One region of the Micromonospora sp. DT53 genome, then DNA from elsewhere that is predicted to be linked to it. Evidence: riboswitches for the same ligand, from Rfam matches in the RefSeq annotation. Region 1 holds a riboswitch; each other region holds the start of a gene.
The links. A riboswitch is a leader RNA that binds a small molecule or an ion and turns the genes downstream of it on or off. The one in region 1 is predicted to bind S-adenosylmethionine.

Region 1 (6,993 bases):
GGGCGGGTCACCACCAGCGGGGTGCCTGCCGCACACAGGTCCGCCTCGTCCCGCTCGTGCATGCGCAACAGGTCCGGGTCGGTGAGCACGGCATCGGCACCGAGCGCGGCGCGGAGGTCGTCCAGGAGCGTGGTGGGGGCCATGCAGCCGAGGCTAGGTCGGCGCCCGGCGATCATCAACATGATCGACTGGGCGGGATAACTTGGGCACCATGCTCTACCTGGACCGGCCGGCCTGGCCGTGGCGCGGTCGGCTCTGGTCGCACCTGATCAGTGACGTCTCGTACGCCGAGCTGCACGCCTTCGCCGAGGCGCTCGGCGCGCCCCGGCGCGGCTTCGACCGGGACCACTACGACATCCCGGCCGACCGGTTCGCGGCGGCGGTGTGGCTCGGCGCCCAGGTGGTGCCGAGCCGGGAGCTGGTCCGGTTGCTCCGCGCCGCCGACCTGCGTCGGCCGAAGCACCTGGTCAGCCCGCGTTCTCCGGCTCCTCGGTGAGCGTGGCCAGCTCGCGGCGTACGTTGTCCCGGGCGGGCTCTTCCCATCGGCTCGCCAGCGGTGGCGACCGGAACAGCGCGGGCAGCGCCAGCAGACCGGTCAACACGGCGGCCCGCCCGGCCCGGAACGCCGGCTCGGGCACGTGGGCGTACTCCCGGCGGATCGCCGCCGCGTACCGCTCGTAGCGGGCCGGCGGCGCGGCCAGCACGGCCAGGTCCGCGTCGCAGAGCAGCGCGCCGTCCCGGTCGCCCGGCGTCACCGTGTGCCCGGCGGTGAGCAGCACCAGCCGGCGCACCTCGACCACCGTGGGCGCCGGCACCCCGAGCCCGGTGAGCACGCTCTCGGCCAGTGCGGCGCTGTCGCGTTCGTTGGCGTCGCCGGCGGCCCGGGGGTCGTAGACCGCGTCGTGGAACCAGGCCGCCAGCCGGACCGCGTCGGCCCGAACGGCCAGGTCGGCGTGCTGATCCACCACGTCGAGCACCGCCGTCAGGTGGGCCAGCGTGTGATAGCGCCGGTGCGGTTCCCGCCACCGGACGATCACCTTCTCCCCGGCGCGGGTCGTGTCCGGGTCGGGTCTCGCGCCGGCACCCCGGGCCGCCGCCCGCCACCGGTCCAGCAGTTCAACCACCGCCCGAGTCTGCCGCATCGGGCCGCGACGCGCGGGGAGGGAGGATTCAGCGGGCCCACCACGGGTAGTCGCGCCCATGGCCGTGGCCCGGGACAAGCGACCTCCGGTGGTGCGACGTACCGCGCTGCGCGAGGGTCTGGTGGACATCGACGGGGCGCGGATCGCCGAGGCCACCGAACAGCTGCGCCATCGTGGCCGGGCCACCCTGCACGACCGGCTGCACCGGGTACGGATGGCCGGCGGACTCGCGGTACAGGCCGGGCTGGCCGCCGGACTCGCGTACCTGATCTCGCACAAGGTGCTCGGCAACCCGCAACCGGTCTTCGCGCCGATCTCCGCGGTCGGCACCCTGGCCGCGTCGGTCGGCCAGCGGTTCCGCCGGACCGTCGAGTTGATCGTCGGGGTGGGGGTCGGGGTGGCCGTCGGCGATCTCCTGATCTACCTGCTCGGCACCGGCGCGTGGCAGCTCGGCCTGGTGGTCACGGTGGCGATCCTGCTCACCATCTTCGCGGGGGCGAGCGTGGCCATCGTCATCCAGGCGGCGGCCACGGCGGTGCTGATCGTCACGCTGAGCCCGTCGACCCAAAACCTGGAGATCCCCCGCTTCGTCGACGCGTTCCTCGGTGGTGGGGTCGCGCTGCTGGTGACGGCTGTGCTGCTGCCGCTGAACCCGCTCCGGGTGATCAACCGCGCAGCCCGACCCGCCCTGGACCTGCTCGCCGCCCAACTCGACGCCACCGCCGACGGGCTGCGCGCCCGCGACCGCGCCACCATCCAGGGCGCACTGGAAAGGCTGCGCAACAACAAGGAGGAGCTGGCCACGCTGGGCGAGGCGATCGAGGGGGCGAAGGAGACCGCCACCCTCTCCCCGGCCCGCTGGCACCGCCGCGACGAGTTGACCCACTACGCGGAGGCGGCCGACCCCATCGACCGGGCGATGCGCAACAGCGGCACGCTCATCCGCCGGTCCGTCACGCTTGTCGAGGACGAGGAACCGGTGCCCGATCCGATGCCGGACGCGATCGCCCACCTCGCCGAGTCGGTCCGGCTGCTCAAGCACGAGTTCGCCGCCAGCGAGGAACCGGAGAAGGCCCGGGAACGGTCGCTGCGGGCGGTCAGCGAGGCCGGCCGGGCGTACGGCGCCGGGGTGGGCTTCTCCGGCAGTGTGGTGGTCGCCCAGATCCGCACCACGGCGAGCGACCTGCTGGTGGCCTCCGGGATCGAGCAGGAGGAGGCGAACCGATGGATCCGCGACGCCTTCGGGGAGCAGGAGCGCCCGGTCGGTGAGCCCGCCGAGCCCGGCGACACGCCGAAGCCGCCAACCGCCCCGCCGGTCGGCTGAGCGCGGGCCACCGCCGGCCGGGCCTCAGCCCAGCTCGGCCAGCGCGGCGAGCAACCGGTCCACCTGGGCGGCCGTGCTGCCCAACCCGATGCTGGCGCGCAGCGCGGTGGGCGGCAGGTCCCGCCGGCCGGTACGCCCCGCCGCCTCACTGAGCAGACGCCGGGCCAGCGGGTGGGCACAGAACAACCCGTCCCGTACGCCGATGTGGTGCTCGGCGGCCAGCCGTGCGGCCACCTCGGTGGAGTCCCGTCCGGCGACCACGAACGAGACGATGCCGACCCGGGGCGCGTCCGGGCCGAAGGTGCGCAGCTCGACGACGTGCGGCAGGGCGGCGAGGCCGGTCCGCAGTCGGGCCAGCAGGGCCTGCTCGTGGGCGGCCAGCGCAACCTGGTCCGCGTCGTCGAGCGCCGCGCACACCGCCGCCAGCGCCACCGCGCCGAGCAGGTTCGGGGTGCCGCCCTCGTGTCGCCCCGGGCCGGTCGTCCAGGTCACGTCGTGGGTGGCCGGCCCGACGTGGCTGGTGGCCCCACCACCGGCCAGGTACGGCGGGGCGGCGTCCAACCAGTCCGCCCGGCCGATCAGCACGCCCGCGCCGAACGGTGCGTACAGCTTGTGGCCGGACACGGCCAGGTAGTCGACGTCGAGCGCGTGCCTGTCGACAGGCGCGTGCGGGGCGAGTTGCGCGGCGTCCAGCACGATCCGGGCACCGTGCCGGTGGGCCACCCGCGCCAGTTCGGCGACAGGCCACCGCTCACCTGTCACGTTGCTCGCACCGGTCACCGCGACCAACACCGGCAGCGCCGGGCTGCTGCCCCGGCGCAGCTCGGTCAGGGCTGCGGCGAGGTCGCGTACCGCCCCGTCGGGGTCGGTGGGCACCGGCAACCGCACCGACCCGCGCGGCCAGGGCAGCAGGTTGGCATGGTGCTCGCCGGCGAACGTGACGACAGTCGTGCCGGCCGGCACGGCACGCGCCAGCAGGTTGAGCGCGTCCGTCGTGTTGCGGGTGAAGACCACGTGATCGTCGGCGCGAGCGCCGAAGAAGTCGCCGATCGTCTGCCGGGCCTGCTCGTACGCGAGGGTGCAGCGTCGCGACAGCGCTCCCGCTCCGCGATGCACGCTGGCGTACCAGGGCAGCAGCTCGGCCACGGCGTCGGCGGCGGCCCGCGCGCACGGCGCAGTGGCCGCGTAGTCCAGGTTGATCTCGCCGGGCACGCCGAGGACGTCGAGCGGCGCGGTCGGCGCGGTCGGCGCGGTGGGCAGGGTGGGCAGCGAGGGGACGAGAGTGACGGACACGCCGGAACCTCCGGGGTCAGGGACCCCGGGTGCGGCATCGGGACGGGGTCCGCGCTTGCCCAGCACACCGATCGGGCTGGGCCCGGTCATCACCCGGGGCACCCCACCGCGAACTCGACGAGGGTTGCCGGCCAGCAAGCCGGGGCTTGACGCTGGCGCTCGTGACCTGCCGGCAGCATAGCGGCTACCGATGCGACCGAACCAGCCGGCGGCGGATGGCTACGCTGACCGCATGGCCGACACCCCGCCCGGTACACCGCTGCCGCCGTCGCCCGCCGCCCCGCCCGCGCCCGCCGCACCTCCCGTGGGCGAGACGCCCCGGATGCCGCTGCGCCGACTCGGCTGGCGGCGGTTCCTGGCGCTGGCCGGGGTGGTGCTGCTCATCGCGGCGTGCGCGGTGTTCATGGTCTTCACGCTGGGCCAGTCGCTCGGTGTGCAGGCCCTGCTGATCGGCGTGGTCGCCGCCATCCTGCCGGTGCCGGTGCTGGTCGCCTGCTTCCTCTGGCTGGACCGGTACGAACCGGAGCCGCTGAAGTACCTGATCTTCTGCTTCGCCTGGGGGGCGTTCGTCTCCACCGCCGCCTCGCTCACGGTGAACGACTTCGCGGCCAACCGTTTCGCCGACTGGGGCCTACCGTCCGCGCTCACCGGGGTGCTGGTGGCGCCGTTCATCGAAGAGCTGACCAAGGCGCTGGGCCCGATCCTGCTGCTGGTGTTCCGCCGCCGCGAGTGGTCCGGGATCACCGACGGCCTGGTCTACTGCGGGCTCGCCGCGGTCGGTTTCGCGATGGTGGAGAACATCCTCTACCTGGGCGGGTTGGGGTACGCGTCCGGCGCCGACCGCTACGGCCCGGCCACCGGCATCCAGCAGGTCATCGCGATCTTCATTCTGCGGATCCTGCTGTTCGGGTTCGCCCATCCCCTTTTCACCTCGATGACCGGTGTGGGGCTGGGTATCGCCTCCCGGACGGCCGACCGGCGCATCCGGGTGCTCGCCCCGATCGCCGGCCTGCTGCTGGCGATGATGCTGCACGGCACGTGGAACCTGCTGCCCACGCTGACCCAGGCCACCGGCGAGGCCATGATCATGCTGTACGGCTTCCTGGGCCTCATGGTGCCGGTCTTCTTCGGCACCGTGGGGCTGGCGCTGTGGCTGCGCGCGTGGGAGGGGCGGCTCACCGAGCGGGCTCTGCCCGACTACGTACGCGCCGGCTGGCTCAGCCCGCCCGAGGTGGCCGCCCTGAGCAGTCTCGGCAGGCGGCACGCCGCCCGCAGTTGGGCGCGGCGGGTGGCCGGTGACGCCGGGGTGCGGGCGATGCGGGGTTACCAGTCCGCCGCCACCCGGCTGGCCCTGCTGCGCGACGGGACACTGCGCGGCCTGGACCGTAAGCCCGCCGACCAGGAGCGGACCGCCCGCGAGGAGCGGGAGTTGCTGGACGCGATAAGCGCGTACCGGTCGTTCTTCGTCGGTCGGGACCCGCAGGCCCCGACGGGGGTCTGGGACGGCAGCCGCTATCTCCTGCGCTTCCCGGACGGCACGCAGCGCCCGGTGGACGCACCGGACGAGCCGGTGGTGCCGATCCCGGTGGTGTTGGCCCCGGCTCCGGTCGGGTATGCCCCGCCCGGCTGGGCCGGCCCGCGATCGGCGCCTCCCTGGCCGCCGACGCACCCCTGACAGTGGCTCAGGCCAGCAGCGACGTGAGGAAGTCGCCGAGGCCCTGGAACATCGCGATCAGCGCGGCCCCGATCCCCCGGAACAACTGCGCGGCGCCGTCCGGCCGGAAGGCCATGAAGTAGATCAGGAACGCGACACTGCCCCAGGTCAACAGCTTCTTCACGAATACCGGCATCGTCCCTCCCCAGGGCCACGGTCGCCGGATGGCTTCCCGTCGTGCGGCCGGGCAAACGGTGCGCGGCGGGGCCTGGTGGCCGGGGGAGGCGCGTCAGAGGTAGAGGCCTGTCGAGTCGTTCTCGATCCGTACGGCGGCCACGGCGTGCACGTCCCGCTCTCGCAGCAGCACGTAACCGCGGCCGTGCAACTCGACCTCGGAGCGTTCGTCCGGGTCGAAGAGCACCCGGTCGCCGGAGACGATGGCGCGGACGTTCGGCCCCACCCCGACCGCGGTGGCCCAGGCGAGGCGCTTGCCGACCGCTGCCGTCGCCGGAATGACGATGCCTGCGGTGGAGCGGCGTTCGCCCTCGCTGCCCTCCATCCGCACCAGCACGCGGTCGTGCAGCAGGCGGATCGGCAGGCCGGCGTCGAGATCGTTGTCGGCGGTCACGCCGCAGACGCTACCGTGTGGCCGACGGTGGCCCACCGGTGGTTACGCCGGAGGTGGTCGGGGCATTGTGTGGCTGAACTGCCCTACGGTGTCGGGAACGGACGTATGCTGTCCGACCTGTCGCCGTTGGCGGGCCGGCTTTTCTGCCAGGAGGTGCGCTTGAGCCGCTTCGAGCGGGTACGCGGGCGGCTTCGCCGCGCCTACCAGTCACGACAGGCGTCGAAGCCCGTCGACGAGGGCGCGTCGACCGACACGTTGAACGACGTGTCGGAGGCGGCCCGGGTGGCGTCGCCGGCCGTGCCGGGGCCGACCGCGCCGCCGAGCGCCACGGTCTACGGCGCGGAACCTGCGGTGGACCTGCACAGCTCCACCACCAGTCGGGATGACGCCGACGTCCCGCACGGGCTGCGGATTGCCGCCGCGTGGTGTTGGCGACTGATCGTGATCGGCGTGGTGGCCTGGGCGCTGCTGCGGATCGTCGGCACTATCAAGATCGTGATCATTCCGTTGGCCATCGCGCTGCTGCTCTCCGCGCTGCTGGCCCCGGCGGTGGGCTGGCTGTTGCGGGTCCGGTTCCCCCGGTCGCTGGCGACGGCTGTGGTGCTGGTGGGCGGCCTGGCCGCGGTGATCGGCACGCTGACGCTCGTGGTCAACGAGTTCATTCGCGGTGTGCCGGAGCTGAGCGAGAAGTCGTCGGAGGGTGTCCGGCAGATCCAGAACTGGCTGAAGACGGGCCCGCTGCACCTCTCCGACACCCAGCTCGACAGGTACATCGACGAGGCGCAGGCCTGGATCAACGACAACACCTCGAAGTTCACAAGCGGGGCGCTGAGCACCGCCGCGACGCTGGCCGAGGTGCTGACCGGCACGCTGCTGGTTCTCTTCGCGACGTTCTTCTTCCTGCGTGACGGCAACCGGATCTGGCGCTTCCTGGTCCGGCTGCTGCCGGTGG
Region 2 (6,993 bases), on a different contig from region 1:
TGAGGCCGTAGATGCGGCGGCTGGCGTTCGGGTCGCCACCGAACACCTGGGTCTCGATCTCGTCGATGTCGTTCTCCAGTCCGGCCACCACCGGCGCGTACCCGTCGACGACCTGGTCGAGGATCGCGTACAGGATCGCCTCCGAGCCCCGGGCGAGCATCTGCGCGTCGGTTTCCATCCGCCGCCGCACCGCGGCCAGATCCGGCGCCTCACCATGTCGGACGGTGACCACGAAGCCCGGCCCGATGAACAGGTGCAGCTCGGAGAACTCGACCTCCTCCCGGAGGTCGTCGTAGCGGGCGGCACGCAGCACCACGAACAGGGTGTGCCCGTACCGCTCCAGCTTGGGCCGCTGGTGGGCGTTGATGGCGTCCTCGACCGCCAGGTCGTGCAGCCGGAACTCCCGGGCCAGCGAGGTGATCTGGTCGATGTCGGGTCGGTACAGACCGATCCAGGCCATCGCGCCGTCCTGCTCCTGGAGGCAGCGGTACGTCTCGGCGAGGCCGGAGGGAGAGGCGAACCGGTGCCCGCCGACGTAGACCGCGCTGTCCACCAGACCGCCGTGGGACGGGGCGGGCGGCTCCGTGGACGGCGGCACACCGACAGTCGTCTCGTACTCGTCGAGTTGGCGGCCGAAGCCACCACCCGGGCGGAAGCGACGGCCGCCGACCATGCCCTGTCCCCTCCCCCGGTGCCGTCCGGTCCAGCCCGGGGCGCTGCTTCCCCCCTGTCCTGGGCCCGAAACCCGCCGGGACGTCGGCTGGGTTCCGCGCACCGGCGGACGGGAAGGGCCCGGCGGGCGGATACTCACGGTGACCGTGGGCGGGATGACGGGGGACGCGCCGGTGGAGGTCGACAGACGCGCCGGCCGGTTGCGGAGGTGGCTGCTCGACGCCGGCTCGGACCAGGCCGTGCAGCACCCGGGGCCGCACGGGCGCCCGCCGGAGCACCGGCACCACCCGTGGTGGAAGGTGATGTGCCTGACCGGTGTCGACTACTTCTCCACACTGGGTTACCAGCCGGGTATCGCGGCGCTGGCCGCCGGGGCGCTCTCCCCGGTGGCGACCCTGGTGCTGGTGCTGGTGACCCTGCTGGGGGCGCTGCCGGTCTACCGGCGGGTGGCGGTGGAGAGCCCGCACGGTGAGGGCTCCATCGCGATGCTGGTACGCCTGCTGAGCTACTGGCCGGGCAAGTTGTTGGTGCTGGTGCTGCTCGGCTTCGCGGCCACCGACTTCATCATCACCATCACCCTCTCGGCCGCCGACGCGACGGCGCACATCGACGAGAACCCGTTCTGGCCGAGCGCGCTCAAGGGGCACGAGGTGCTGGTCACGCTGCTGCTCGTGTCGCTGCTCGGCGTGGTGTTCCTCAAGGGGTTCACCGAGGCCATCGGGATCGCCGTCGTCCTGGTCGCGGTCTATCTGACGCTGAACGCGGTGGTGGTGGCCGACGCGTTGTGGCGGGTGGCGACTCATCCGAGCGCGGTCGGCGACTGGACCACCATGCTGACCACCGGGCACGGCGATCCGTTGCTGGTGGTCGGGCTGTCGCTGCTGGTCTTTCCGAAGCTGGCGTTGGGCCTGTCCGGCTTCGAGACCGGGGTGGCGGTCATGCCGAGCGTGCGGGGTGACCCGCAGGACTCGGAGGCACGACCGCTGGGCCGGATCCGTGGCGCGCGCCGGCTGCTCACCACCGCGGCGGCGATCATGAGCGTCTTCCTGATCACCAGCAGCGTGACGACCACCGTGCTCATCCCGCCGGAGGCCTTCCAGCCGGGCGGGCCGGCGAACGGGCGGGCGCTGGCCTACCTGGCGCACGCCCACCTCGGCGAGGTGTTCGGCACCATCTACGACCTGTCCACCATCGGGATCCTCTGGTTCGCGGGGGCATCGGCGATGGCCGGTCTGCTCAATCTCGTGCCGCGCTACCTGCCGCGCTACGGCATGGCGCCGACCTGGGCGCGAGCCGTCCGGCCGCTGGTGCTGGTCTTCACCGCCGTGGCGTTCCTGATCACGATCGTCTTCGAGGCCAGCGTGGACGCGCAGGGCGGCGCGTACGCCACAGGGGTCCTGGTGTTGATCACCTCGGCGGCGACGGCGGTGACGCTCGCGGCGCTGCGGCGCCGTCAGCGTGGCCGCACCATCGCGTTCGGAGTCATCGCGGTGATCTTCGTCTACACCACGCTGGCGAACGTGGTGGAACGCCCGGACGGTGTCAAGATCGCGGCCTGTTTCATCGGCGCGATCATCCTGGTGTCGGTGCTGTCCCGACTGATGCGCGCCTACGAGCTGCGCGTCGACCACGTCGAGCTGGACGAGGTCGCGGCCCGGATGATCGACGAACGGGCCGGGCGGCGGATCCGCCTCATCGCCCACGAACCCGACCGGCGGGACGAGGCGGAGTACCGCGCCAAGTTGGCCCAGACCATGGCGGACAACGACTTCCCCGACGACGGCGACGTCATCTTCGTCGAGGTCAAGGTCACCGACCCGTCCGACTTCGAGACCGAACTGCTGGTCCACGGCAGCGTGGTCGACCGCCGCTTTCCGGTGCTCAGCCTGGCCAGCTCGTCGGTGCCCACCGCGCTCGCCGCCCTGCTGCTCGAGATCCGCGACCGCAGCCGGCGACGCCCGCACATCTACTTCGAGTGGTCCGAGGGCGGTCCGACCCGCAACTTCCTGCGCTACCTGGCGTTCGGACAGGGCGCCATCGCCTCGGTGACCCGGGAGATCCTGCGCCGCCAGGAGCCCGACCCGCACCGTCGACCGCACGTGCACGCCGGTTGACGCACGAACGGGCAGCCGGTGGCGCACGGTGAGCGTGGTCATAACGACTGGACGACCCACCCGCTCCTGCTGCTAGCCTCGGCCCAGGTCATGAGCGCCAGCGCGAAGCCCCGGCTCGCTGGCCGGCAACCCTCCTCCGCGGTGGGGTGCCCCGGGTGAAGACCAGGCACCGGCACGACGTCGGTGCAAGCGTGGCCTGGCACCCAGGTCAGCACAGACCTGGGAGAACCATGCGCAACCTCCGCACCACACCACCGACCGACGTCGCGGCTTCCCGCACCGGTCGACCCGTGCCCGCCCTCACCCGGCGACGGCACGTGGACATGATGCGAATGTGCAGCGCCGCCTGTCGTCGCGGCACCACGCTCTAGCACACCCCTTCCCGAGCTCCTTCCCACCGGTACGCCCAGCGGGCGCGCCGTCGGTGGCGCACGCCCGTGCGCGCCGAGACACCACCCTTCGGAGACACCCGTGCGATTCCTTCCTGCCCTGACCCGTGCCGCCGCCCTGGGCGCGGCCACGATCCTGGCCGCCACCGCCCTCACCGCCTGCGGCGACGACAGCTCGTCCGACGCCACCGCCAACCCGTACGGTCTGGCGCAGCCGGGCGTGCTGCGCGCCGGCACGCTTACCGACGCCCCGCCGAACGTGTACCTCAAGGACGGGAAGTTCACAGGCTTCGACAACGACCTGCTGACCGCGGTGGCCGGCAAGCTCGGCCTCACTGTCGAGTTCGTCGGCACCGACTTCTCCGCGCTGCTCAGCCAGGTCAACAACCGCAAGTTCGACGTCGGCAGCTCGTCGATCACCATCACCGAGGCACGCAAGAAGACAGTCGACTTCGGCAACGGCTACGACTTCGGCTACTTCGGTCTGGACGTCCCGGCCGGCTCCTCGATCACCAGCTTCGACCAGCTCACCGGCAAGCGGGTCGTGGTGGTGCAGGGCACCGTCCAGGACGACTACGCCACCGGCAAGCAGCTCAACCCGGTGCGGGTGCCGGACTACAACGGCGCGATCAACCAGCTCAAGGCGGGCACCGCCGACGCCTGGATCGCCCCGGCGGAGATCGGCGAGAAGTCGGCCACCGACAGCAACGGCAAGATCACCGTGGCGGCCAAGCAGCTCAGCCCGGCACCGACGGCGTACGCCGTGGCCAAGGGCGGCGACAAGCTGCGCGAGGCGCTGAACAAGGCCCTCGACGAGGTCATCGCCGATGGCACCTGGAGCCGGTTGCAGGCGCAGTACTACCCGGGCCGGCCGATCCCGGCGGACTTCAAGCCCGGCAGCGGCACCGTGCCAGCCCCGTCCGCGTCGGCCGCACCGTCCGCGTCGGTCACGCCGTCGGCGTCCGCGTCGGCCGCGTCCTGAGCCGGTGACGAGCGAGCGGGGCGGTAGGAGGGGCAACCGATGGATCCGTTGAGCACCCTGTGGGAGACCTTCTTCGACTGGGACGCCATGCGCGAGGCGCTGCCCGAGATGCTGACCGTCGGGTTGCCCAACACGCTGATCCTGGCGGTCTCCGCCGCCCTGCTCGGCTCGGTGCTGGGCCTGCTGCTGGCCGTCGCCGGGATCTCCCGCAGCCGCTGGTTGCGCTGGCCGGCACGGGTCTACACCGACGTGTTCCGGGGGCTGCCGGCCGCGGCGACGATCCTGCTGATCGGTGTCGGGCTGGCCCCGCTGGGCATGCAGGTCTGGGGGCCGGATCCCTACCCGTTGGGCATCCTGGCGCTGTCGCTCATCGCCGCCGCGTACATCGGGGAGATCTTCCGCTCGGGCATCCAGTCGGTGGAGGCAGCCCAGTTGGAGGGCGCCCGGGCACTCGGCTTCTCCTGGGCCGACGCGATGCGGCTGGTGATCATCCCGCAGGGCATCCGGCGAGTGCTGCCGGCCTGGGTCAACCAGCTCATCGCGCTGATCAAGGACTCCAGCCTGGTCTACTTCCTCGGCCTGGTGGCGAGTCAACGGGAGCTGTTCCGGATCGGGCAGGACTACGCGGCCACCACCGGCAACGAGTCGGCGCTGCTGCTGGCGGGGCTCTGCTACCTGGCGTTGACAGTTCCGCTGACGCACGTCGTCAACTGGATCGACAGGCGGCTGCGCAACGGTCGGCCGGCCACCGCGTCGACCGAGGAGGACGACGACACCGTGTCGTACGCGACGGAAGGAGATCGGCGATGACCACCGCCACGACGACCTCGGTCAGCCTCGACGTACGCGACGTGCACCTCGCCTTCGGACCGAACCGGGTACTGCGCGGCGTCGACCTCTCGGTGCCGCGTGGGGCGACGGCCTGCGTCATCGGCCCGTCCGGGTCGGGCAAGTCCACCCTGCTGCGCACCATCAACCGGCTCATCGAACCGGACCGGGGCGACGTGCTGCTGGACGGGCGCAGCGTGCTGGGCGACGACCCGGACGCGCTGCGGCAGCGGGTGGGCATGGTGTTCCAACAGTTCAACCTCTTCCCGCACATGAGCGTGCTGCGCAACATCACGCTGGCGCTGCGCCGGCTGCGCAAGCTCGGGGCGGACGAGGCGGAGGCTGTCGCCCGGGCCCAGTTGGAACAGGTGGGGCTGGCCGGCAAGGCGAACTCCCGGCCTGCGCAGCTCTCCGGTGGTCAGCAGCAGCGGGTGGCCATCGCCCGCGCGTTGGCGCTGCGGCCCGAGGTGATGCTCTTCGACGAGGCGACCTCGGCGCTCGACCCGGAGCTGGTCAAGGGTGTCCTCGGGGTGATGGCCGACCTGTCCGCCGCCGGGATGACCATGGTGGTGGTGACCCACGAGATGGGCTTCGCCCGGCAGGTCGCCGACACCGTCGCCTTCATGGACCGGGGCGTGGTGCTGGAGGCCGGCCCACCCGAGGCGATCTTCGAGCGGGCCGAGCATCCGCGGCTTCGCCGGTTCCTCGACCAGGTGCTCTGAGACCAGGTGCTCCGAAACCAGGTGCTCTGAGCCGGCGCGGGCCGGACGACCACCGGCGATCACTCGTTGGGCCCGCGCCCCAGCAGCCGGATCTCCTCGTTGTCCAGCGCGGCCTGGAGTTCCTGCAGCACCAGGTCGTCGATCTCCCGGTTGTCGCGCAGTCGGGTGACCTCCCGCCTCTTGTGAGCGAGGACGCCGAGGCGCAGTCGCCGTTCCAGCCGACGCTCCTCCGCGGTGTTCCCGCCGCCCTCGTCGAGGTCCGTCAGATGCCGTTGGTACTCGGCCCGCAACCGACGCACCGAGTCGTCCTGGGCACCGACCTCGGCGGCGACCTGGGGAAGAGCGGCCAGACCGACCTCGGTGGCCCGCCGCCGGGCGTTGCGGGCCTCGTCGACGCGTTCCGGGTCGCCGGTCAGCCCGGCCCAGCGCACCACAAGTGGCAGGGTGGTGCCCTGCAGAAGCATGATCAGCACGATCACCAGCGCGGTGACGAAGATGATCAGGTCGCGTTCGACCACCGGACGGCCGTCGACGGTTATCGCCGGGACAGCCAGCGCGGCGGCGAGCGACACGGCGCCCCGGAAGCCGGACCAGCCCGCGACCGTCCCCACCCGCCAGGCGGACGGCCCCTGGCTCGGGTCCACCACCCGCCGGCTCCGCACCCGCGCCGACTGCGCGGTCAGGTAGACGAAGAGCAGGCGGGTGCCGATCACGACAAGGGTGACCACCAGCACGATCACCAGAGCACGCCCGGGCGAGGTGCTGGTGATACCCCGGACCGCGCGGGGAATCTGCGTGCCGAGCAGGACGAACAATCCGCCGTTGATCAGGAACGTGGACAGGTCCCAGAACGCGTACGCCAGCACCCGGGACCGGGCGCGGATCACCCGTGGGCCGGCGTAGGCGAGCACCAGGCCGGCGACCACCACCGCCAGCACACCGCTGGCGTGCACCGAGTCGGCGAGCAGGAAGGCGCCGAACGGTGTCAGCACGCTGAGCGCGCCCTCGCGCAGCGGGTCGTCGAGCCGTTTGCGGATCACCACCACGGCGGCGCCCACCAGCAGACCGGCGACCACCCCGCCGACGCTGGCCCCGACGAACTCCTCGCCGATGCCCAGCACGCCCGGTTTGTCGCTCTGGCTGAGCAGACCCACGGCCACCGCGAAGACCACAAGCGCGGTGCCGTCGTTGATCAGGCTCTCCGCGTGCAGAGTGGTGAGAAGCTTCCGGGGCAGTCGTTTGGCCAGGCCGGTGACCGCGGCGGCGTCGGTCGGCGCGAGGACCGC
Region 3 (6,993 bases), on a different contig from region 1:
ACCGAAACGCTCGCGCCGAAGGCGCTGACGATCCTCAAGGCGACCCAGGCGGCCGTACCCACGGTGTGACGGGCCCGTCGGTCATCCTCGGACGGCCTCCGGCCACCGCCCACCGGGTAGCTTCGAGTGGTCGCCGACCTGCGTGGCGATGTCCCGGATGTTGCCCAGCGCGTCGACGAAGCGTTGGCCGATGGTGAGCAGAGTGTTCAGGCCGGCGGTGACCAGGTCTCCGACCGACTCGGCGAGGGTGGAGATGGCCCACGGTAGGTCGATGACGGTCACCCCTTCGGACGCCGCCTGCGCCAGTTTGCCGACCAGCCCCGTGACGATCTTCGCGAGTTCGACGGCGTAGTCGACATTCGCCTTGGCGATCGTGAACAGCCACTGGCTGATGAACTCCGACTTGACGACTGACTCGTCTACCGCGGCTTTCTGCTTGCCGGCTTTGGCGTTGTAGGCGCTCGCCGCGTCGCCGGTCCACTTCGGCAGGTTCTCGTTCGCCGGGTCGGTGGTGGCGGAGGAAAGGTCGGAGACCGGCGTCTTCACGTCGTTGACCCAGCGGAAGCTGACCTCGATCAGCGAGAGCACCGGCAGTTGATGCTCCAAAGCCTGCTCGACGCGGTCGAGGACGGAGTTCAGTGCCGTTTTGGTGCCATCCAGACTGTGCTTGATCCACAAGAGTGCCGCGGGTCCGAGGAGCCACTTCCACTGCTGTACCTGCTCGACGATCTCGTTGAACTTGGCGATCGCCGTGTCGATGCCGGCGCGGATATGGTCGAACGCCTTGTTGAACGGTTCCCCGTACTCAAGATCAGTGGTCCCTGGCTGCATCGGGTGCTCCGTGCCCTCTCCGAACGTCGCCCGGTGGGTCGCTAGGCCTTGTAGATCTCGTTGAGGTCCAGTGAGACGATCTCGTCGGCCCGGTCGTACTCGTCGGCGATGCGACGCAGGGCCTTGCCAACCTGTTCGAACTCGGTCACCGCTCCATTCAGAACGGCGACCATGAAGGCATGGAAGTCGTTGTACGCCAGCGAGTGGATGAGGACGTTCGCGTCACCGATGAAGAAGGCCGAGGGGTCCAGATGAAGTTGCTCCGCGGCTACCTTGACGGCAGCGACCTGGTCCGACAGCGTCAGCCACTTGACTCCCTCATCACGTAGCGAGTCGGTGATGACATTCAGTTCATCCATCTCACTACCTCACGATCCGGTCGGCCCGGAGCTGGTCAGCGCGAACGCGCGGAAAAGGGAACGGGCTTCCAACTGCAGCTCACCCGCGTCTGCCCGGGCGATCCGCCCGACGTCACCGGTGATGCCGGTGATGCCGCCTCCGCGGATGTGCAGCGTCAGGCAGCCGTCGGGGCTCGACATGCTCGAGTCGCCCTCCACTCTGGACCGGTGAGTCGCCGCATCAAGCTCTGCGTCGAGGTCGGACAGCGTTCGCCAGGTGTCGCGCAGCCAGGTGTGCTCGTCGACGTCCCGTTCGGGGCCGCTGTCGAGCGGCTCCTGATCCGGAGCCGCGGGACCTTTCTCCTCCGCCTGCAGGTGAAGGAGCGCCGCCAGTTCGAGGGCGGCCTGCACGGCGGCGGCGTACGCCTCGAAGAGCGCATCGGCGAACCCACCAGGGCCGAGCCGGCTGCGCCAGTCGCGAACGATCGTGACAGCTGAGACCTGTCGCTGGGTGTCGACCACCACGCGGACGGACCCGGTCTGGTCCGCCCCGGAGCACTCCTCGGGTCGCAGCTCACGTCCCGTCTCGCGCAGCGCACGACCGGCCTGCTCCCGCAAGGCGGAATCGTCGCCAAGGAAGTCCAGGCTCGCCAGTCTCAGGCGTTCATGCCTGCGGCCTTGCTGCATTCGCCCCCCGGCTTCCTGCTCGGTCAACGCTTTCCGTGATGCGCCCGCCACGGCGAGGTAGGACCACGGTACGTGAATGACCATGATCCGTGGGACCCCGGACGCTGGGCTGGTCATGGTGGATACTCTTGCCGCTCTTCCCGGCCGCTGCTGAGGTGGCCGGGATCGCCGCATCCGACGGCGAATGCAGCTACGGGAGGAGAGGGCGGTCGTGGCATCTCCAGTTCAAGACCACCGCGTGCACGTCGCGCAGAAGTGGGGCTTCGGGATGGCCCCCGTCAAGCCCGAGGTCCAGCAGAGACGACGGCAGTCGGTGGCGGCCGTGCTGAGCTACCTGCAGAACGACCCGGCTGAGCCCACCACGGCACTGCTGGAGGCACTGTCGGAAGTCAAGGGGCTCTACACGCGCTGTCACAGGCAGGACCAGTGGGACTGGTTCACCGTGTGGCAGCAACTGGGCCGCCCTGGACGTAAGCGCTGCCGACAAGCTGGTGACGCGCTCGGTCGGTTACGCACCGCGATCAGGGATGGCGACGATGCCACAGCTGCCAAGCAGCTCACGCTGCTGACTGACGCGGACGCGCAGGTCCATCTGGCCGGACTCGTCGGGGAACAGCCGCGTGAACCGCGAGGAGCTGGCTACATCTACGTGCTGTCGACTCGCGAGCAGCCTCGGATGCTCAAGGTCGGCTACACCGAGCGGACCGTCGAGGAGCGGGTGAGGGAGATCAATCGGGCGACAGGCGTGGTCATCCCGTTCGGCGTGCGGGCTCTGTGGGTGGTCGCGGATGCTCCGTCGGTGGAGGCCGAGGTGCACGATCGATTGGCGCCCTACCGGGTACGCAAGGACCGCGAGTTCTTCGACCTCGACTTCCGCGACGCGTCCGCCCTCATCCAGGGCTACATCGACGGTCTCCGACGCGAGGACTGACGTGGTCGCCGTCGTCAGCGCACCGTCGATGGCTGATGGTCAACGAGCGGTGAACAGGAATTGGGTCTGGGCCTGCCGGAGGCTGCTGAGGTCGTCCGGCACGGGCAGGACGCCGTAGCGGTCGAAGGCGTCGACGCTTGCTCCGAGCGAGGGCGGCGACTGCCGCTGCCACTCGGCCAGCCGCACGCTCGACACAATCGGGCGTAGTGGCTCGGCGAGCCGGGCGAACTCCAGCTGCTGCCACTCGCGCAACTCGTGGCACCGTCGCGCGGAGGCCACCAGCGAGACAGCGACCTCGGTGGTCGTGGCCGTTTGCGGCTGGGCCACGTCGCCGTTCATGAGGGAGTGCCGGCCCAGCGGCAGCGCGGCGCGGTGGCCGTACCGTTCGCCGACGACCTGCGAGACGAGTCGGCAGGTCTCGCAGGCCAGCCACGACCACCGGGTTCGGGTGGTCACCGTGGCCCGGACGCACAACACACACAGGTCGAGGTCGCCGGGGATGTCCTGGTCCTGCCACTGCTGCTCCCACTCCGGCGTACGGGGCTGGCAGCGGCACCGCTGCTCGCGCGGGGCACCGCCGCGCAGGTGCCCGCAGGTCAGGCAGACCGCGAAAGCTGCCAGGTCCAGCTCTTCGAATGACACGGTGAACTCGCTCTCCGGTGCCATGAGGCACCCGCTCTTGCCGTACCGCAGCTTGCGGTCGGCCTGGTCTTCCCCCGGAGGCACCGTGCGCGGGTGGCGCGGTTGCCGGGTCAGCAAGCCGGGAGGCTTGACGCTGACCACTCTTGACGCCCAGGAAGCATAGAGATCACCGATGTCGAGAGCAACCTCCAGGCAACACACGGAAAGGCCGGAGTAGATGGCGGTCGGCGGTGGCGGAATTTTCCCCAGGCGGTGTCACGCCGTGCGGTAGTGACCGCTGAGCCGACCGAGCTTCATGGCCAGGTGCAGGCACAGCCGTTCGTTGCCGTCCTTGAGGTCGGTCCCGGCGAGCTGTTCCACACGTTGCAGCCGGTAGTAGAGGGTCGTGCGGTGCAGTCGGAGCTTCTCGGCGGTGGCGTGCGCGTTGCCGGCCAGGTCGAGGTAGGCCTCCAGGGTCTCCAGCAGCACCTGGTGAGCGTCGTCGCGCAGCAGCCGCTCCAGCCCGGGATGGACGCCCGCGACGTCGAGGTGCTGACTGTCCAGCTGGGACAGCACCCGGTAGATGCCCAGACGGGCCCAGGAGACCACCCGGCCCAGCGCGGGCAGTTGCGTGCCGACGCGGGCGGCCTGCGCGGCCTCCTGGTAGGACTCGACCGCGGTGGACAGCCCGGCGCGGGGCTGGCCGATGCCGGTCACGGTCCGGTCCACCGAGGTCAGACCCCGCGTCGCGGTTGCCAGCGCCTCGGTGAGGTGCCCGGCGGAGGCTTCCGGCGAGGGGCGACCAGCGATCCGGTCGCCGCAGACCAGCAGCACCCCGTGGTCGTGCCAGACGTGGTGCAGCGTCTCCCGTACTCCGATCCACCGGCGGGTGGTGACCAGGGCCTGTTCCAGGGCGATCCGGGCCACCTCGTCGGGCTGCCGCCCGGCGGCCGGTACGAGCTGGGCGACGAGCGCGACGGTCGACCCGTCGGCGACCACCACGCCCTCCTCCAGCAGCGCCCGCGCCGCGTGCTCGCGCGCCTGCCGGCTCTCCACCAGGAGGGTGCGGGTGGCTTCGGTCTCCCGCTGTGCGGCGAGCTCACCGAGCAGGTTCTCCCGGTACAGGGCCAGCGACAGGTCGGTGAAGGGGCCGGTGGCGGTGGCGATGTCGGAGTCGGTCATCGAGCCGTCCGCGTCGATGAACCAGACGAACCCGAGCAGCAGGTCGTCGTGCCGGATCGGCACGCACACCCTCGCCAGCAGGTCCAGCTCGGCGCACGCGGGGGTGCGGACCGGCGTGTGCGCCGTGAGCACGCCCATGCCTCGGAACCAGGCGATCACCTCCGGCGTCGTCTGCCGCCGCAGGATCGACGTCCGGCGGACGTCGTCCATCGGGCCGTCGTGCTCGCTGTAGGCGACCACCCGCTGTCGCCGGTCCTCGATGAGGGCGGGTCGCCCCACCCGGGCGGCGACGGCGTCGACGATTCGCTGGAGCTCACCGTGCATCTAACTCCGTTACCTCTCAGTGCGCTCTGGTGAGCGCACGACCGCCAGTCCTTACCCTCCGGTGCGGGTGGGGCATCGCGCAAGGTCCACTGTCGAAGTCACGACAAAAAGACGGGCGGCCACGCGACGGTTTCGGCATCTGTCCGAAGACCGGGAGCGACAGGCGTTCCTAGGGTTCCGGTACGGACCGCACCAGCGGCGCCGCGCACGGCGCGCATGGGCTGACGGGTGGTGCCGGTGGGGAGGGGATTTCCGAGTGGGAGCTGGTAGGCCCTGGCGGGGCGTGTTGGTCGCCATCGCCACGCCGTTTCGGGCCGACCTGTCGGTCGACTTCGACAGGCTCCAGGAACACGTCGGTTGGCTCGCCGCCGAGGGGTGTCACGGGGTCGCGCCGTGCGCGTCGATGGGGGAGTATCGGGCCCTCTCCGACGACGAGCGAGCGGCCGTGGTCAAGGCGACGGTGGAGGCCGCGCCGTCCGGCTGCGCAGTGCTGCCCGGTGTCGGCGGCTACGGCAGCAGGCAGGCCCGCCGCTGGGCGGAGCAGGCCGCCGAGGCCGGCGCCCACGGCGTGCTCGCGCGGCCACCCGACGGGCCAGCCGCCCGCGCCGCCGACGTGGTCGCCCACTACCGGGAGGTGGCGGCGGTCGGCCTGCCGGTGGTCGCCCACAACGAACCGTCCGACACCCGGTTGGATCTCACGCCGGACCTGTTGGCGACCGTCGCCGAGATCGACGGGATCGTCGCGGTCAAGGAGGTCACCGGCGACGTGCGCAGGTTGCATCGCCTGCGGGACCTCTGCCCGCACGTCGACGTGCTGGTCGGTGCCGACGACGTGGTGCTCGAACTGGTGCTGTGCGGCGCCACGGGATGGGTAGCTACCCTCCCCAACGCGCTGCCCCGCCAGGCCGTGCGCCTGTACGAGCTGTGCGTCGCCCGCGACCTCGGCCGGGCGCTGCCGCTCTACGCCGAGTTGCACCCGATCCTCGGCTGGGCCTCCCGCCCGGACGCCGTGCAGGCCGTCAAGCTCGCCATGGAGTGCGCCGGGCGGTTCGGCGGGCAGTGCCGTCCACCGCGCGGACCCCTGTCCGGGCCCACCGCCGACCAGGTGCGCCGGGACGTGCTGCGGGCCCTCGCGGCAACGACCGAACCAGCTTCCGAGGCCGGCCCCGGCTGATCCGCCGTTGGCCCTGGTCCTTCAGGTGTCGGAAGTCGCCGGCCCACCTGCCGACATCTGCACGGTGACCGGCACCGGCCCGCCCTCCTAGATTCGCTGCGCGGCCTGCTGACAGGTGTTCCGCGATAACCCCCACCGGGACGCCAGCGCCGCGTTTTCCTCCGACGAGAGGTGGTTCCGTGCACCGTGCTACCCCCCACCGAACCCGGCTGAGGCGGGCCGTGCTGGCCGCCGCCGTGGTGACCACGCTCGTGGCGACCGGGGCGGCGCAGGCCGCCGCGGCCCCGGCCAACCCGGCCGGCGGCACCGCGCCGTTCCAGGTACTCGACCCGCAGGCCTGGCAGAACCCGGACACGATGACCTGGAACGACTACAAGGCCGTGCCCGGCAAGAACTGGGCCGACCCGAGCGTGTCCGGCTCGGCCCGCAACTTCAAGATCGCCCTGGTGGCGCTCGACTATCCCGACGAGACGTTCGCGGTCTCCCAGCGCGCCCGCTCGACGGTGTTCGGCAACCCCCAGTCCGTCGCGACGAACATCCCCCGGGCGGACGTGCCGAAGTTCTACCAGGACTTCCTGAACACCCCGAACACCCCGAACACCCTCAACAAGGGTCACACCCTGCACGAGTACTGGATGCAGGACTCCAACGGCCGCTACGGCGTCGACCTCACCGGGTTCGGGCCGTACCAGATGCCGGCCAAGTCCTACCAGTACGGGTTGGACAACGGGTTCAACCCGGGCGCCTGCCCGAGCGGGGACGTGTGCGGCAAGAACATCCGCACCGACGGCCTGGGCGCCTGGCGGGCGGCCGTGGGCGAGGAGGTCGCCAACCAGTACGAGTTGGTGTTCATCCTCAGCGCCGGGCAGGACGAGTCGTCGACCTGGCAGGAGTTCGGGCAGATG

Region 2: another riboswitch for S-adenosylmethionine. It lies ahead of ACLQ3B_RS29170 (ABC transporter substrate-binding protein); the one in region 1 lies ahead of ACLQ3B_RS15545 (aminotransferase class V-fold PLP-dependent enzyme).
Region 3: another riboswitch for S-adenosylmethionine. It lies ahead of ACLQ3B_RS22575 (hypothetical protein); the one in region 1 lies ahead of ACLQ3B_RS15545 (aminotransferase class V-fold PLP-dependent enzyme).

The regions. Positions count from the first base shown of each region.
Region 1 covers NZ_JBNCKM010000004.1:291,688-298,680, forward strand. Annotated here, with positions in the region: gene ACLQ3B_RS15525 (FAD-binding oxidoreductase) at 1-143, opposite strand, end outside; gene ACLQ3B_RS15530 (DUF4031 domain-containing protein) at 212-496, shown strand; gene ACLQ3B_RS15535 (HD domain-containing protein) at 468-1,124, opposite strand; gene ACLQ3B_RS15540 (FUSC family protein) at 1,264-2,466, shown strand; gene ACLQ3B_RS15545 (aminotransferase class V-fold PLP-dependent enzyme) at 2,491-3,759, opposite strand; SAM riboswitch class IV at 3,806-3,926, opposite strand; gene ACLQ3B_RS15550 (PrsW family glutamic-type intramembrane protease) at 3,950-5,434, shown strand; gene ACLQ3B_RS15555 (hypothetical protein) at 5,442-5,609, opposite strand; gene ACLQ3B_RS15560 (GroES family chaperonin) at 5,703-6,041, opposite strand; gene ACLQ3B_RS15565 (AI-2E family transporter) at 6,147-6,993, shown strand, end outside.
Region 2 covers NZ_JBNCKM010000011.1:152,192-159,184, reverse strand. Annotated here, with positions in the region: gene corA (magnesium/cobalt transporter CorA) at 1-673, opposite strand, end outside; gene ACLQ3B_RS29175 (amino acid transporter) at 828-2,786, shown strand; SAM riboswitch class IV at 2,873-2,984, shown strand; gene ACLQ3B_RS29170 (ABC transporter substrate-binding protein) at 3,258-4,157, shown strand; gene ACLQ3B_RS29165 (amino acid ABC transporter permease) at 4,197-4,967, shown strand; gene ACLQ3B_RS29160 (amino acid ABC transporter ATP-binding protein) at 4,964-5,707, shown strand; gene ACLQ3B_RS29155 (Na+/H+ antiporter) at 5,767-6,993, opposite strand, start outside.
Region 3 covers NZ_JBNCKM010000007.1:146,020-153,012, forward strand. Annotated here, with positions in the region: gene ACLQ3B_RS22550 (hypothetical protein) at 1-69, shown strand, start outside; gene ACLQ3B_RS22555 (hypothetical protein) at 82-831, opposite strand; gene ACLQ3B_RS22560 (hypothetical protein) at 873-1,190, opposite strand; gene ACLQ3B_RS22565 (hypothetical protein) at 1,200-1,973, opposite strand; gene ACLQ3B_RS22570 (GIY-YIG nuclease family protein) at 2,068-2,787, shown strand; gene ACLQ3B_RS22575 (hypothetical protein) at 2,827-3,429, opposite strand; SAM riboswitch class IV at 3,458-3,578, opposite strand; gene ACLQ3B_RS22580 (PucR family transcriptional regulator) at 3,685-4,914, opposite strand; gene ACLQ3B_RS22585 (dihydrodipicolinate synthase family protein) at 5,171-6,088, shown strand; gene ACLQ3B_RS22590 (M6 family metalloprotease domain-containing protein) at 6,268-6,993, shown strand, end outside.